Regions from separate parts of the Shewanella sp. Pdp11 genome, predicted to be linked through region 1. Evidence: predicted binding sites of a transcription regulator. Region 1 holds the regulator's gene; each other region holds the start of a gene.
The links. Region 1 encodes sigma-54, which starts transcription at its own class of promoters, with help from an activator protein. Its sites were predicted from a motif close to GTTGGCACGNNNNTNGNNT; they were not measured.
Positions count from the first base shown of each region.

Region 2: flgF (flagellar basal-body rod protein FlgF) is a predicted target of sigma-54. The motif match lies at 2,655-2,673, and genes of this name have one in related genera.
Region 3: flgA (flagellar basal body P-ring formation chaperone FlgA) is a predicted target of sigma-54. The motif match lies at 1,988-2,006, and genes of this name have one in related genera.

Region 1 covers NZ_CP015194.1:1,396,924-1,402,181, forward strand. Annotated here, with positions in the region: gene AYJ58_RS06140 (HPr family phosphocarrier protein) at 90-365, opposite strand; gene rapZ (RNase adapter RapZ) at 352-1,206, opposite strand; gene ptsN (PTS IIA-like nitrogen regulatory protein PtsN) at 1,203-1,646, opposite strand; gene hpf (ribosome hibernation promoting factor) at 1,649-1,936, opposite strand; gene AYJ58_RS06160 (RNA polymerase factor sigma-54) at 1,965-3,443, opposite strand; gene lptB (LPS export ABC transporter ATP-binding protein) at 3,551-4,282, opposite strand; gene lptA (lipopolysaccharide transport periplasmic protein LptA) at 4,279-4,833, opposite strand; gene lptC (LPS export ABC transporter periplasmic protein LptC) at 4,820-5,258, opposite strand, start outside.
Region 2 covers NZ_CP015194.1:3,936,980-3,942,237, reverse strand. Annotated here, with positions in the region: gene flgC (flagellar basal body rod protein FlgC) at 1-299, shown strand, start outside; gene flgD (flagellar hook assembly protein FlgD) at 324-1,094, shown strand; gene flgE (flagellar hook protein FlgE) at 1,176-2,537, shown strand; gene flgF (flagellar basal-body rod protein FlgF) at 2,710-3,453, shown strand; gene flgG (flagellar basal-body rod protein FlgG) at 3,464-4,252, shown strand; gene flgH (flagellar basal body L-ring protein FlgH) at 4,264-4,938, shown strand; gene AYJ58_RS17420 (flagellar basal body P-ring protein FlgI) at 4,950-5,258, shown strand, end outside.
Region 3 covers NZ_CP015194.1:3,942,829-3,948,086, forward strand. Annotated here, with positions in the region: gene AYJ58_RS17460 (CheR family methyltransferase) at 78-917, opposite strand; gene AYJ58_RS17465 (chemotaxis protein CheV) at 1,017-1,937, opposite strand; gene flgA (flagellar basal body P-ring formation chaperone FlgA) at 2,143-2,850, shown strand; gene flgM (flagellar biosynthesis anti-sigma factor FlgM) at 2,926-3,249, shown strand; gene AYJ58_RS17480 (flagella synthesis protein FlgN) at 3,252-3,677, shown strand; gene AYJ58_RS17485 (LPP20 family lipoprotein) at 3,818-4,267, opposite strand; gene AYJ58_RS17490 (FlgO family outer membrane protein) at 4,264-4,896, opposite strand; gene AYJ58_RS17495 (flagellar assembly protein FlgT) at 5,177-5,258, shown strand, end outside.

The sequences.
Region 1 (5,258 bases):
AACGAGATGTGAACTGCACAAATACGCAGTGCTAAGTGTGATGTGTACTAATCTGAGTGCCTGTTTGAAACACTGAATATGAAATGAAACTAACAGGCTTCGTCAAACTTAGCGTCGATTAAGGCACAAATGGCATCCAGAGCGGGCTCAGCATCTGGGCCTTCGGCGATAAGTTTAATGGTTTTACCCATGCCAGTCTCAAGCATCAATAAGCCGAGTACGCTGGCGGCGGATGCCTGTTTATCACCTTGTATCAAGGTGATGCTTGCATCAAACTCGGATGCCAGTACCACGAGCTTTGTGGCGGCACGGGCATGTAATCCCAGTTTGTTACAGATGGTGATCTGACGTTCAAGCTTTGGCATTATTCAGCTCTCGATGGCGGGCATAAACCTTATGTTTACCGTTACTAAAGCGTTTAGCCAATTGCTCTGCGACGTAAACCGATCTGTGTTGCCCACCCGTGCAGCCAATCGCCACAGTTAAATAACTGCGATTGTTGCGCTCGAGGTGCGGCAGCCAAGTTTCTAGCAAATTCTCGATTTGCCAGATGAACTTATTGACCAGTGGTTGGCGATTTAAGAACTCAGCTACGGGCTCATCTAAGCCAGTTAATGGACGCAGCGCCAGTTCCCAGTGTGGGTTAGGCAGGAAGCGAACATCAAACATAAAGTCGGCTTCGGTGGGCATACCGTGCTTAAAGCCAAAGGACTCAAAGTTGATCACTAATTCTTTATCGACACTGCCGAGCAGAATTTGTCTCACTTGATCGCTTAAATCATAGATATTCAGGTTCGACGTATCTATGTAGTGATCGACCAGTTTTGACATAGGCTCGAGCAGTTTCCCTTCCCGTTTTATTGCTTCTTGTAAAGAGACTTGGCTCTTTGACAAAGGGTGCAAACGGCGAGTCTCGCTGTAACGCTTAAGCAGAATTTTATCGCTAGAATTGAGGAAGAAGCTCGTTAACTCAGTATCAGGAGGTAGGCTCGCGAGTTGTTTAACTAGAACCTTGTCCTGCTCTGGCATGTTACGCACGTCGACACTGATGGCGACGAGATCGTTACTGCCTTTGAGTTGCTCAAGCAAAGTGCCGATTAAGGGCAAGGGAAGGTTATCGACACAGTAATAGCCGAGATCTTCGAGTACCCTTAGGGCGACAGATTTACCTGAGCCTGAGCGGCCCGACACTATGACCAGTTTCATCCAGTGATTACCTGATAGAGTTCCGTTTCATCATGCGTCTTGCGTAATTGTTTTAATATTTGCTTGTCGCTCAGCTTTTCGGCCATGCAAGACAAGGTACTTAAGTGTTGCTGACATTGGTCAGCAGGCACCAGTAGTGCAAATAAAATATCAACAGGTTGCTTATCGATAGCATCGAATGCTATCGGCTCTTCACACTTAATGAGTATGGCAATGGGCTGATTTATATCGGTTAATCGACCATGTGGAATGGCGATGCCGTTCCCTATACCTGTGCTCCCCATCTTTTCGCGCGCCACTAGGCTTTCGAATATCTCTTGAGATGAGAGGGTCGGGTACTGGGCAGCGACTAAGTCGCTGATGAGTTCCAGTACCTTTTTCTTGCTGCCCGGAGTGGCGCAGGTAGTGCACTCCGGCCGCAGTATGGTACAAAGTTCCATTATTAGTGTTTTGTTAACTTCTCTTTGTGTTTAATAACCTGACGATCAAGCTTGTCAATCAGGGCGTCTATAGCGGCATACATGTCAGCATGCTCTGAAGTTGCAAAAACTTCACCACCGATAAGATTTATTCTCGCTTCGGCAATCTGTTGCATTTTCTCGACATTGAGCACAACGTGCACATTATTGATCTGTTCGAAATGGCGTTCAAGTTTTGAAAACTTTTCTTCTACATATGCGCGTAACGATTCGGTAATTTCGACATGGTGTCCACTCAGGTTTATTTGCATAGAAACGTCCTCCGATATCCACTGTAGGTTATAAACTTTTACGCTGATTAGAAGGCGGAATGAGCATAGCCTCTCGGTACTTCGCAATGGTTCTGCGGGCTACGTTGATCCCTTGTTCTGCCAGAAGTTGTGCCATCTTACTGTCGCTTAATGGTTTTTTCTGGTTTTCCGCTGCAACCAGTTTCTTAATGAAGGCTCTGATTGCTGTGGATGAGCACTCCCCACCATCGTCAGTTCCGACGTGGCTAGAGAAGAAGTATTTTAGTTCAAAAAGTCCCTTAGGGGTATGCATGTATTTTTGGGTGGTCACCCGTGAGATGGTGGACTCATGCATTTCTACCGCTTCGGCAATATCGTTAAGCACCATAGGTTTCATGGCTTCTTCACCGTATTCGAAGAAACCTTGCTGATATTGCACTATGCAATTCGCAACTTTAAGTAAAGTGTCGTTACGGCTTTCTAGGCTTTTGATAAACCATTTAGCCTCTTGCAGATGGCCACGAATAAATTGGCTATCGGCTTGGTTTTTAGTACTGCGCGCCATCGATGCATAATGTTGATTTACATTGATTTTTGGCATGCAGTCTGGGTTCAGTTCAACCACCCAGCGGCCATTCTTCTTCGACACAGACACATCTGGGATGACGTATTCGTCATCGTTGGGCGTAATCAATAAACCTGGGCGGGGATTGAGGGTTTGGATAAGCGCGATGCCGTCCCTTAACTCATCCTCTTTTAATTTAGTCTTACGCATCAACAATCTAAAATCGCGCGCGGCGATCAGATCTAAATGATCTTTGATCAACATGCGGGCATTTTCGAGGTGTGGAGTGTCAGCGGCGAAATGCGACAGTTGGATCAGCAGGCACTCGCTTAAATCGCGGGCGGCCACACCAATGGGATCAAAATGTTGAATGCGCTTGAGTACGGCTTCAACTTCGTCAAGCTCAACTTCAGGATTGCCCATGGCTTCGAGAATTTCTTCAGTGCTTTGAGTGAGATAGCCTTGATCGTCGATGGCATCAATAATGGCGGTGGCAATGGCTAAATCGGTTTCAGAAAACGGCGTGAGGTTTTTTTGCCATTCTAAGTGCTCATACAAGCCTTCACTGGTCTCACCTTGGAAGGGCATATCATCTTCACGACTGCCGCCGGGGCCAGAATTAGGGGAGGCAGTGAACACTTCATCCCAGGTGGTGTCCATGGGGAGCTCGTCGGGCATGGATTCTTTGGTTAAGGACTCTGCCGTGTCTATTGTGGAGCTGTCTTTCTCAGGCGGCAGAGTGCTCGATTCACTGAAATCCGTATCGGAAAGCGTTTGGTTTACAGGGTCTTTAGTGGCGTCGAATTGATCCTCTTCCAGCTCGAGAAGGGGATTAGAATCTAAGGCTTGCTGGATCTCTTGCTGCAGTTCTAATGACGACAGTTGCAACAGACGAATGGCCTGTTGTAATTGTGGCGTCATGGTTAACTGTTGACCCAGTTTGAGCTGGAGTGACGCTTTCATGTTACCGCTGATCCCTACGTTATTATTGTTGGATGAGGTCGCTTGTTATCATCTTGAGTGGAGCACAATGCTGGCACAAATTGCCTTCATTGGCTCCGCTTGATTAACTATAGCCTGAATTGTTCACCTAAGTACACAGCCCTAACTTGCTGATTGTCTAAGATCTCTGCAGGTGTTCCTTCGGCAATCAGGTTTCCGTGACTCACAATATAGGCATGTTCACACACATCTAATGTCTCGCGAACATTATGGTCGGTGATCAACACGCCAAGGCCTCGACTTTTGAGCTGTTCGATAATCTTTTTGATGTCGATAACTGAAATCGGATCGACACCCGCAAAGGGTTCATCGAGCAAAATGAACTTAGGATTTGCTGCTAACGCCCGTGCAATTTCGACACGGCGACGTTCGCCCCCCGACAATGACATGCCTTGGCTGTCACGGATGTGGGTGATGTGGAATTCTTCGAGCAGATGCTCGAGTTGTTCTTCCCTTTGCTCTTTCTTCAATTCTTTGCGCGTTTGCAGTACGGCCATGATGTTGTCATGGACGGTCAGCTTACGGAAGATACTGGCTTCCTGCGGCAAGTAACCTATGCCTTTGCGGGCGCGCAGGTGCATAGGATCCGCGGTTAAATCATCATCGTCGATAAAGATGTGGCCTTTATCGCTTTTAACCAGACCGACGACCATGTAAAAGGTGGTGGTTTTACCCGCACCGTTTGGGCCGAGTAGTCCAACAACTTGACCTGTCTTTACCGTTAGACTGACGTCTTTAACCACTTGGCGACTCTTATAACTCTTCGCCAGATTTTGTGCTCTTAGGGTGATTTGGGTCATTTAGAGTCCTGCTTTTTCACAGGTTTATCCGCTGGCGCGTCAGGTTTGGCATCATCTTGATAGTTTTCTGGCTGAATAATAGTGATCACGCGATCGTCACCACTACCTGTGCTCTCAGCAATCAATTTTTGCTGGATAATGTTATAGCGGATCACATTACCCGTCACTTGGCTACCCGCTTGATCTAACGAAGCTTGGCCTTTCAGTGTCAGGGTACGGCTTGCCATATCGTAACGAATTTCTTTCGCGCTCGCCGAGGCTGGACGGCCATCGTCTAACACTTGGTTGTAAGTTGCGGGGTTACCAGTGGCCACTAAAATTTTGCTATTTTCACCTTCGGCAGAAAATGCACGCAGTTCATTTGCTTGGATTTTTATCGAGCCTTGGGTAACTTCCACCGGACCAAAGAAGATGATCTGGTTGTTCTTGATATCTGCCGTTTGGCTCACTGCTTTGATTTTAACTTCCTGCTTTAGGTCGTCGACTTTAGCAAAGGCGCTCATGCTCATTATTAGCATTAGGCTGGCAAGTAATACGTTATTTTGCTTCATATGTTCCTACTACCTGACTGGTCAATTTCACTTCTTGCGCGTTGAGGTCGGCATAAAGGCCTTGGCCTTGAATATTAAAATCTTTCCCTGTGACGTAAATGGTACGGTCAGAGGTCATTATCATAGTATTGAGATCGAGTTCCAGATAACTGGTGGACAAGGTCTGGATCGGTTCTTCTGCGCTAATGGCATCAATAATAACATTGTTTTCGAGTACAACCTTGCCCGTTTCCTTGTTTAGCTTGCCCTGATCTGCACTGAGTTGCCATTGTGCTTTACCTTGGTCTGGATAAACAAGATAAACAGGTTGAGTAAAGAAAGTTTGATTCGTTGAATCATAATGTTCCATGTTTTTCGCCGTCACACGGCTATTGACTAGCCCTTGTTCATTGAACTCAACACTGCGCAGATCTTCAACGATGAAA
Region 2 (5,258 bases), 2.4 Mb from region 1:
AGACCTATCGTTCCCGTCATCCTATTTTCGAAGCTGAAATGGCCAAAGCGCAAAGTCAGCAACAAGCCTCTCAAGGTGTGGCGGTAAAAGGCATTGTTGAAAGTGATAAACCACTACTAAAAGAATACTCGCCCGATCATCCGATGGCGGATGCGGACGGCTTTATTTATAAACCGAATGTTAATGTCATGGAAGAAATGGCAGATATGATTTCTGCTTCGCGCTCATATCAAATGAATGTTCAAGTCGCTGAAGCAGCTAAGTCTATGCTGCAACAAACACTTGGGATGGGTAAATAACATGTGTTACTTAGGAGGTAAGCTGTGAGCCTCATTAATCAAATTAACCAAGCATCGGCGCAGACGGCTCAAAATAAGAGTCAATCAAATGCTGTGACGACCAACTCATCAACCAGTTCAACGGGTAATCCGTTTCTTGATGGCATACGACTGCCAAAAGATTCGATAGTACCGGAAGCGAAAAGCCAACAATTAACTCAAGATGATTTTTTCTCGTTATTAAGCCAACAGTTATCGATGCAGGACCCTTTTAAGCCCGTCGACAACGACCAAATGATTGCGCAGATGGCATCATTTTCGACAGTTGATGGTATCAGTAAGTTAAATGATGAAATAGTTAACTTAAACAGTGTTATGACGTCGAGCCAAGCACTGCAGGCATCGGGACTCGTTGGTCGCAAGGTGTTGATCCCAACTGATACTGGCAATATTTCAGCTGAAAGCCCAACGATGAAAGGTGTGGTCAGTACCCCTAATAAAATTCCAGAGATTACTGTGCGTGTTGAAGATGAGAAGGGCCAAGTTGTGACCACCTTTAAAGTCGATGGCAGTGACGGTGGTAACGTCGATGTGAACTGGGATGGTTTAGATAAAGATGGAAAACCTGTGACCGCAGGCAACTATACGATTAAGGCGAGTGGGTTAGTTGATGGAAAATCCCAAGAACTGCCTGTTTCAACTTATGCCCATGTGACCAGTGTCTCTCTTGGTACGGCCAGTACTGGCGCCATTCTCAACTTGAGAGGCGGTATGGGGATCAAGTTAACCGATGTGTTAGCTGTGTCTGAAACTTAAATTTATACAAGATAATTTTTTAGAATCCGAATTGGGCGTTAGTTGTCCGCAATTGAATAGAGTCAAAAGTAGAGGTGAATTATGTCGTTTAACATTGCATTGAGTGGCATTTCTGCCGCACAGAAAGATTTAAACACCACGGCGAACAACATTGCGAATGCGAATACCATTGGCTTTAAAGAGTCGCGTGCTGAATTTGCGGATGTTTACGCTAATTCTATCTTTTCAAATTCTAAAACTGCTGTCGGTGGTGGTGTTGCAACGAGTCAAGTCGCCCAGCAATTCCATCAAGGCAGCTTACAGTTGACAAGTAATTCACTCGATATGGCAATTAAAGGTGGTGGTTTTTTTGTCACTGCTTCTGAAATAGGCAGTCTTGACCATTCATTTACTCGAGCAGGGGCATTTAAAGTCGATTCAAATAACTACATGGTTGATTCTGCTGGTAATTTTTTGCAGACATTCCCTGTGGATAAAGATGGTAATTCGACATCGGTAAGTTTGACTACAGCGAAACCAGTGCAGATCCCGGATACTGCAGGTAGCCCTGTAAAAACTGAAAATGTCAGTTTACAAATGAATCTAAATGCTAAGGAAAGTACCCTTGACCCTGCTGCATTCGATCCTCTAGACCCTAAGACGTACAATAATGTTACTTCAATGACAATGTATGACTCACTCGGTGAGCCACATATCATGACAACCTATTTTGTTAAGCCTAATGATGCCTCTTATAATGGAGAGAGCAATTGGGTGGCTTATTACGCTATTGATGGTAAACAAGTCGATTTAGCTGGTGCTGCTGGTACTTATCAAACGGATACTACGGGCGATGGTAACCCTGACTCAACCGGTACAGCGCAAACAACTAGCGGTTGGAAGGGCTCTGTACTTAAGTTCAATTCTGTTGGTGTCTATACCGGTAGTGATCCAGCGGTCGTTAAGACTGAGACTTTAGGTGTGGGTGGTGCAGGCGTTTTAGGTGCTGGAGCGGATGGAACTCAAGACTTAACTATTAAGTTTAATGCGCCAACGCAATATGCTGCTCCTTTTGCGGCAACAGAGTTAACACAAGACGGTACTACTGTTGGTCGTTTAACTAACGTTGAAATTGGTGCTGATGGTTTAATTACTGCAAGTTACTCGAACGGTTCAACTGTGCCTTTAGCACGGGTTGCCTTGGTTCGATTTGCTAACGAACAAGGTTTAACACAAGTGGGTAATACGTCGTGGAAAGCCAGTTTGAATTCTGGCCCGGCTCTTGCTGGTGAGGCAAACAGTGGTACTTTTGGTAGCATAAGTTCATCGGCGTTAGAGCAATCGAATATCGATTTGACCACTGAACTGGTCGATTTGATTTCGGCGCAGCGTAACTTCCAAGCGAACTCTCGTACCCTTGAAGTGAACAACACACTGCAACAAACCGTATTACAAATCCGCTAATCATTACATTGTTTGACTAAGTGTTGCCGCCAGTGGCAACACTTAGCCTTTATCCTGCTATCAATTCACTTCATTTCCTTATTCTTCAATTCTATCAGTAAATTAAATGTCAATTTTATTGGCACGATGCTTGCTTTGCTATTGTCATGTAGAAAATTTGACGGAGCAGTCTGTGGACAAATTCCTTTATGTCGCCATGAGTGGCGCCAAGCAAAATATGAATGAGCTGGCGCTCCGTGCGAACAACTTAGCCAATGCTAATACCGACGGTTTTAAATCCGATATGGCACAAGCTCGCTCGATGCAGGCCTTCGGTGAAGGATTGCCTTCCAGGGTGTTTGCGATGACAGAATCTCCGTCAGCTAATTTTCGCTCTGGTCCCATAAAAACCACTGGACGAGATCTCGATGTTGCCATTAAAGGCGACGGCTGGTTTGCCGTGCAGGCAAAAGATGGCAGTGAAGCCTATACCCGCTCAGGCAGTTTAAGTTTCGACTCTACGGGTTTACTACACAATGACAGGGGAAATCCTGTTATGGGAGATGCGGGCCCCATAGTGTTGCCGCTCCCTATTGAGAAGGTTTCAATTTCTCAGGATGGCATTATTTCTGTTCGACCTCAGGGCGCTACCGCTGAAGTGGTGGAAGAAGTTGGTCGCTTGAAACTCGTTAATCCCGGCAATGCGCAGATGATGCGTGGTGAAGATGGATTATTTCGACAAATGTCAGGAGAACCAGCACCAGCCGATCCTAGCGTAGGTATTGAAAGTGGTGCAGTGGAAGGCAGTAACGTAAACCCTGTCGATGAAATGGTGTCTTTGATTGACCTTCAGCGTCAGTTTGAATTGCAAGTCAAGATGATGAAAACCGCGGAAGAAAATGATCGCGCTTCATCCTCATTAATGCGTATTAGTTAGGAGATAGATTATGCATCCGGCGTTATGGATTAGTAAAACTGGCTTAGACGCACAGCAAACTGACATTGCGGTGATCTCAAACAACGTGGCGAACGCCAGCACTGTGGGCTACAAGAAAAGTCGTGCAGTATTTGAAGATTTGCTTTACCAAACAGTTAACCAAGCGGGCGGTGTCAGCGCTTCTAACACTAAGTTACCTAATGGGTTAAACATAGGTGCGGGTACCAAAGTCGTCGCCACACAGAAAATGTTTACCCAAGGCAACATGCTGACTACAGATAACTCATTGGATTTGATGATTGAAGGCCCAGGCTTTTTTGAAATCCAGCTACCTGATGGTACTGCAGCCTATACCCGAAATGGTCAGTTTACCTTAGACGATACGGGCCAGATTGTGACACCCGGTTCTGGCTACTTGTTGCAACCCGCGATCACTATTCCTGACAATGCGACCAGTATTACCGTTTCCGCGGAGGGTGAAGTTTCAGTGAAAACCCCTGGTACTGCTGAGAACCAAGTTGTGGGTCAGTTGACTATGACGGATTTTATTAATCCATCGGGTCTAGATCCCATGGGGCAAAACTTATACACGGAAACTGGTGCGAGCGGCACGCCAATTCAAGGTACCGCTTCGTTAGATGGTATGGGAGCGATTCGTCAAGGCGCCTTAGAAACCTCTAACGTTAACGTGACCGAAGAACTGGTGAACCTTATCGAAAGTCAGCGCATTTACGAGATGAACTCAAAAGTGATTTCAGCGGTAGATCAAATGCTGTCTTATGTGACTCAGAATTTATAGAGGCAAACATCATGGCTAGATATCTTGTGGTGGCCGTCGCGTTATTGCTTGCAGCCTGTAGCTCGACGCAAAAGAAACCCCTTGCGGATGATCCCTTTTACGCGCCGGTATACCCAGAGGCTCCGCCAACAAAAATTGCCGCGACTGGCTCTATTTATCAAGACAGTCAAGCATCTAGCTTGTATTCGGATATTCGTGCTCACAAAGTGGGTGACATTATCACTATCGTTTTGAAAGAGTCGACTCAAGCTAAGAAGAGTGCAGGCAATCAGATTAAAAAAGGCTCCGACATGACTTTAGACCCCATTTTTGCCGGTGGCAGTAACGTGTCTATTGGCGGAGTGCCAATTGATTTACGTTATAAAGATAGCATGAACACTAAACGTGAATCGGATGCGGATCAGAGCAACAGTTTAGATGGCAGCATCTCGGCAAACGTGATGCAAGTGTTGAATAACGGCAGCTTAGTGATCCGCGGCGAAAAATGGATCTCAATCAATAACGGTGATGAGTTTATTCGTGTCACTGGTCTCGTTCGCTCGCAGGACATTAAACCCGATAACACTATCGATTCAACGCGAATGGCCAATGCCCGTATTCAATACAGTGGCACAGGCACTTTTGCAGATGCTCAAAAAGTAGGCTGGTTAAGCCAGTTCTTTATGAGCGACTGGTGGCCCTTCTAAGGAGTCGTATCATGAAATATAAGCTGATGTTAACTATTGCCGTGCTAGTGTTTTCTCTACCTAGTCAGGCTGAACGAATTAAAGATATTGCCAATGTGCAGGGCGTACGCAGTAACCAGTTGATCGGTTATGGCTTAGTGGTTGGTTTGCCGGGAACGGGTGAAAAAACCAGTTATACCGAGCAAACCTTTATGACTATGCTCAAAAATTTCGGCATTAATCTTCCTGACAACGTCAAACCAAAGATTAAAAACGTTGCTGTGGTTGCCGTACACGCCGATATGCCAGCTTTTATAAAACCGGGTCAAGATCTTGACGTG
Region 3 (5,258 bases), 2.4 Mb from region 1:
AAATAACAATTAGGATAAGCAAGTGATGGGTAAAAAATTACCGACAAATGTCGGTAATTTTCTTTAAAGCTGTAGACTTAAGTCTTTTTCTGGTAATAAATCCCTGGGTTACAACGGACCATATCAAACTCGTCCGTTAAACCAGCGATAGATTCGGAAGCACCAAGAAATAGAATGCCTTTTGGATTAAGAGCGGCAGCGAATTGCCGCAAAATTTTTGCCTTTGCCTCAGGCGCAAAATAAATCAGCACATTGCGGCAAAAAATAATGTCGAACTTACCAAGTAAGCTATAACTTTCAAGCAGATTATGTGCTCTAAAGTTCACTAAACGCTTAACATTATCCTTTAACTTCATATTGCCTGAAGGCAAAGCATCAAAAAACTGACGCTTACGCTCTTCGGATAAACCGCGTGCTAATGCCAAGCTATCGTACTCAGCATTTTTGCAGCGTTCCAACATGGAAGGCGATAAATCCGTAGCTTGAATCGAAGCACTACCAGCAAGTGCACCAGGCTTCTTTTGTTGATACTCAAGAATCGTCATCGCCAGTGAATAGGGTTCTTGCCCAGACGAACACGCGGCCGACCAAATCTTAAGTGGACGACCTAAACGACTATACTCAGGTAACAAAACGTTATGCAATAACTCAAATGGATAACGATCACGAAACCACAGGGTTTCATTGGTCGTCATAGCATCAATCACTTCTGCCCGAAGCGCACGTTCCGTTGGCTTCATCGAATGCTTAACCACATCGGATAAGGATGGCAGGTTATATTTCCCCATTAAAGGAGCAAGACGACTGCGCACCAGATATTGCTTATTTTCACCCAGTACGATGCCGCTGTGTTGCTCTAAGAACAATCTAAATTGATTATATTCAGCCTCAGCGAGTGATTTATTTGGCACATTCACATCCTAAATCCTATTGCAAGCACCAAAATCAGTGCGAAACCATCATGTTACAAAGTCGAGATTATAGCGTAAAGCATATATAGGTACTAACTACTGAACTTACAAACTTAAGTGCTTATTCACTGCAGCAGCCAGTTCGTCGGGATTAAACTTAGCGATAAAGTCATTGGCCCCCACTTTTTGAACCATTGCCTGATTGAATACTCCACTTAACGACGTATGCAGTACCACTTTAATATGCTTGAGCTTAGGATCATCTCGGATCTCCGCGGTCAGGGTATAACCATCCATCTCAGGCATCTCAATGTCTGAGATAATAAGAGGGATTTCATCAGCAACATTGTCCATTTCTTTGGCGATTTCTTTGAGCTTATCTAATGCTTCTCGGCCATCTTTTGCGGTATCAATTTGTAAGTTCAATGACTCGAGTGAACGAATAATCTGCTTACGCGCCACGGCAGAATCATCGATAACCATAATATGATAATGCTGGGTTCTGTCGAGGGTCAGCTTTTCATTAGCTTCTTCACTGATGGCAGTTTTAACCGGTGAAATCTCATCTAAGATTTTTTCAACGTCGAGAATTTCAACCAATTCACCTTCAATCTCAGTCACAGCCGTTAGATAAGAATAACGACCCGCACCTTGAGGAGGAGGCATAATCGCTTCCCAATTCATGTTGATAATCCGCTCAACCGAACTGACTAAGAAGCCTTGAACGCTGCGGTTATATTCAGAAATAATGATGAAGCAGTTTTCAGTACTCGCTAAAGGTCTACCGCCTGTTGCCGCACTCAAATCAATAACTGAAATAGTCGTACCGCGAATATGCGCGACACCTTTTACATAAGGATTAAGTTTAGGCAAAGTGGTCAGTGGTGGGCACTGCAGTACTTCTTTCACCTTAAACACGTTAATCCCAAACCGTTGACGACCGTTTAACTTAAAAAGCAGCAATTCTAAACGGTTTTGACCAACGAGCTGGGTTCGTTTGTTGACTGAATCAAGAATACTCGACATAACTCTGCCTTGTTGTTCTGTTTATGTACGGCCCTATGACTCGTTTGAGTATAGGCATATTAATTGCTTACGTCTTATCTATCGATAAACATAGTCGAAACTGAGTCAATCTTCTGACAGTGATGCAAATTATTATTACAGTGGTCAGCTTCGAACTTGATAAAAGTATAGGTGCATTCTGGCGTTACAAGCTAGTCTCTTCATTATGAAAGTAAATTTAGTCTGTTTTTTTAGTGTTTTCACCCTCTTCATGCCCGCTTTTGCGAGTGCAGAGCCTATTGTTCCCACCGTATCGGCCATCTCAGAATTAGCTAAAGCGCTTATTTCAGAAAAAATATCTGTGCCAACTAATGCCAAAGTCGATATTTCGCCGCAATTAGTTGACGCAAGAATGCTGCCGTCACAATGCTCGTCGCCGATTAAGGTTGAATTGGCGAGTGACAGGGAAATTAGCCGTAATAACACCCTAAAAGTCAGCTGCGATACGCAAGAGCTCGCTTACCCTTGGCAAATTTATATCTCGGTTAGAGTGGATATTTTATTCCCCGTTGTTGTCTCAACTGAAACCTTAGCGCCTGGCGAACTCATCTCCCCTAGCCAAGTTGAAATCCGTTACATTGAGCAAAATAGTTTACGGGGCGCTGAATTTGATGACCCAAGTAAATTAGCTGGTGTGCGAGTCAAACGACGCGTCTCGAAGGATTATCCTATATTGAGCAATAACTTATGCTTCGTGTGTAAAAACGACTCGGTATCTATTTATGTTCGTTCTAACTCATTCGAACTCAAAACAGTAGGCGAAGCCCTACAAGATGGCAATAAAGGCGATCGGATCAGAGTCAAAAATAGCAGTTCAAACAAAGAACTAGATGCTATAGTCACGGGCATTGGCGAAGTTGAAGTAAGAATGTAAAATAATCTAAAGCTTTTTTATAAGCTGCCGATACCCCAGTTAAGAAATCCCGTACACACGACGCTGGAGCCGAAAATGGCAATTGATATTAGCAAACTCAACACTGCAACGACCGCACAAGTTCGTTCAGGTGCAACTAAAACTAGCAGCGATCAATCTGCTCAAGTTGCCACAAAATCGACAACACCACAAAGAACCGACTCAGTGGTGATTACAGCGCAAGCGCAACAACTGCAAGGAGCTCAGACTAAAATGGCGAGCCTTCCTGAAGTTGATCAAAAGAAAGTGGCCGAAATTAAACAGGCTATCGCCGAAGGCCGCTATAAAATTGACCCTGAAAAGTTGGCTGCCAATATTGCAAGTTTTGAAGCCGAACTTAATGACTTGAATAAAGAGTAACTATGACTGAAATAGCTAAACTGGTAGATCTACAACACGCCCATTTGGCTGTTCTTAAGCAAATCATACTCAAGGAAAAAGGCGCTTTGGTTGACCAAAACGCCGATTTACTGCTTTCTCTTGCTAACGAAAAATCACAATGTCTGAAAGAACTCAAAACTAATGATGACATTTTGGCAAACCACACTGATAAGTCTCAACTCACTCAGCAAACCGAACTCGTACATAAAATGGCCGTTGTCAAAGACGCATTAACTGAATGCAAAGCATTGAACGATCAAAATGCCAGTTTAATTGAGATGAATTTAGCCAGTCTCAATCGCTTCGCTCAAGCTTTACAAGCCAGCAGAAACGCCTCCAGCCTTACGTATAACGATAAAGGCAAGACCTCAACTATCTCAAGTTTAGGTAATGATTTAAAAGCCTAACAGGCGCATCAATTCCTACTCTGTATTTCCAGCTTCTAAGCTCTGCTCTGATTAAAGATTAAACTTTAGTACTTTGCAGAAATAGAAAAGCCGCATACTACTCGTATAGTTCGCGGCTCAATAGAGTCATGTAGAAATGACTAGAAATACGTGACTTCTTTCACTCGCTGTGGACGGCTCTGTTGTTGATACAGTGCCCATACCCGTGAAAAATCCAGTTCTAACTCAGTAACATAATGATCGCCAGCCGGATAACTCTTAACGACCCGCGCCCCACGGATCACGCCAGAAACCGATGCTTTAACATTATCGTCCGTCAACATCCAATCACTGACACTGCTGTTTGCCGTTATTTTCTGCCCATATACTTGTTCCGCTAATTCACGGTAGGCCACAATTTTTGATGCTTGCATGGCCATCAACACTCTTTGTGATTGCTCTTTAGCCGGTTGAGTCGCTAAAGGCGCATATCCTATGGCCGTTAACTTAGGAAAACTCGGCGGCGGCACATCTTCCCATTGCACATATCTATCTTTAGCCGCGCAGCCAGTTAGCATTAGCGCCGCAATAAATAACAGGTAGCGTTTCATTTTCCATCTCCTAAAACACGCACTTCATTCATGCCTGGACTCGCCTGACGATATAAGACGCCATTTTGTGACACAATTTGCTCCGATGGCTGCATGTAGTTTGCCAACTCTTTTTGAGTCACAAAAGTTTGAGAGGCCGATACCACGCGATTGTTACTTATATTCACAATCCGAGTATTGATCGCCATACCATTGGTAACTGGGCTCATAGTCGAAACGACAAGATGCTCAACGGGAAGATTTTTCGACAATTGTTGCCAATCTCGCGTCAAAATAAAATCCCCATTAGCCGTCACTCTCAAGCCATCAGCTAAATTTAAATCAACCACATTAAACTGAAAGCTATGGAGCGACGTCATTAATCCTTGCTGTAACTGCTGCGCCAACGCATTTGTACCATTCATGTCACCTACTAATACTGGGGTTGCGACGACAATTGGTTGATCAGAACGCAGAGCATCATTTTGCTTAACGAGCTCTGTCACTATTCGCTGTGCTAAATGGTTGATCACTGCCGTTGGCGGCAACCCATTGCCATCCACTAAACTCGGCTTGGGCGGTGTAACCGATTTAGCCACACATCCACCTAACATCAGTAATGTTAAGGGAATAATCACACGCTTTAGCATTGGAGTTACCTCATTTGTGGGTGTACAGGCCATTAAATCACTCACACTCTACGCGTCTCATTTTTGTGAGTAACAAAAGCCAGCAATCTTCGGACCAAAATTGACTCCAGCCCGACAATATTATTCTCATATGCTGTATATCGACTGCACCAATGGAAACTTTATCGAAAACTCTCGTTACTCAGGCATGGAATTTGCTTTGTCGGTATATTAGATTAAGTGTCAGGAAACTGGCTCGATTAGCAAGCTCGCCAATAGCTTAGCGATAAGGATTGTATTGATGCATATACCAGGTTCAGCTTCGCTCATCATTTTGAGCCTTGCACTCTTGTCTTTGCCTACTCAGGCCGAATGGATAGAAG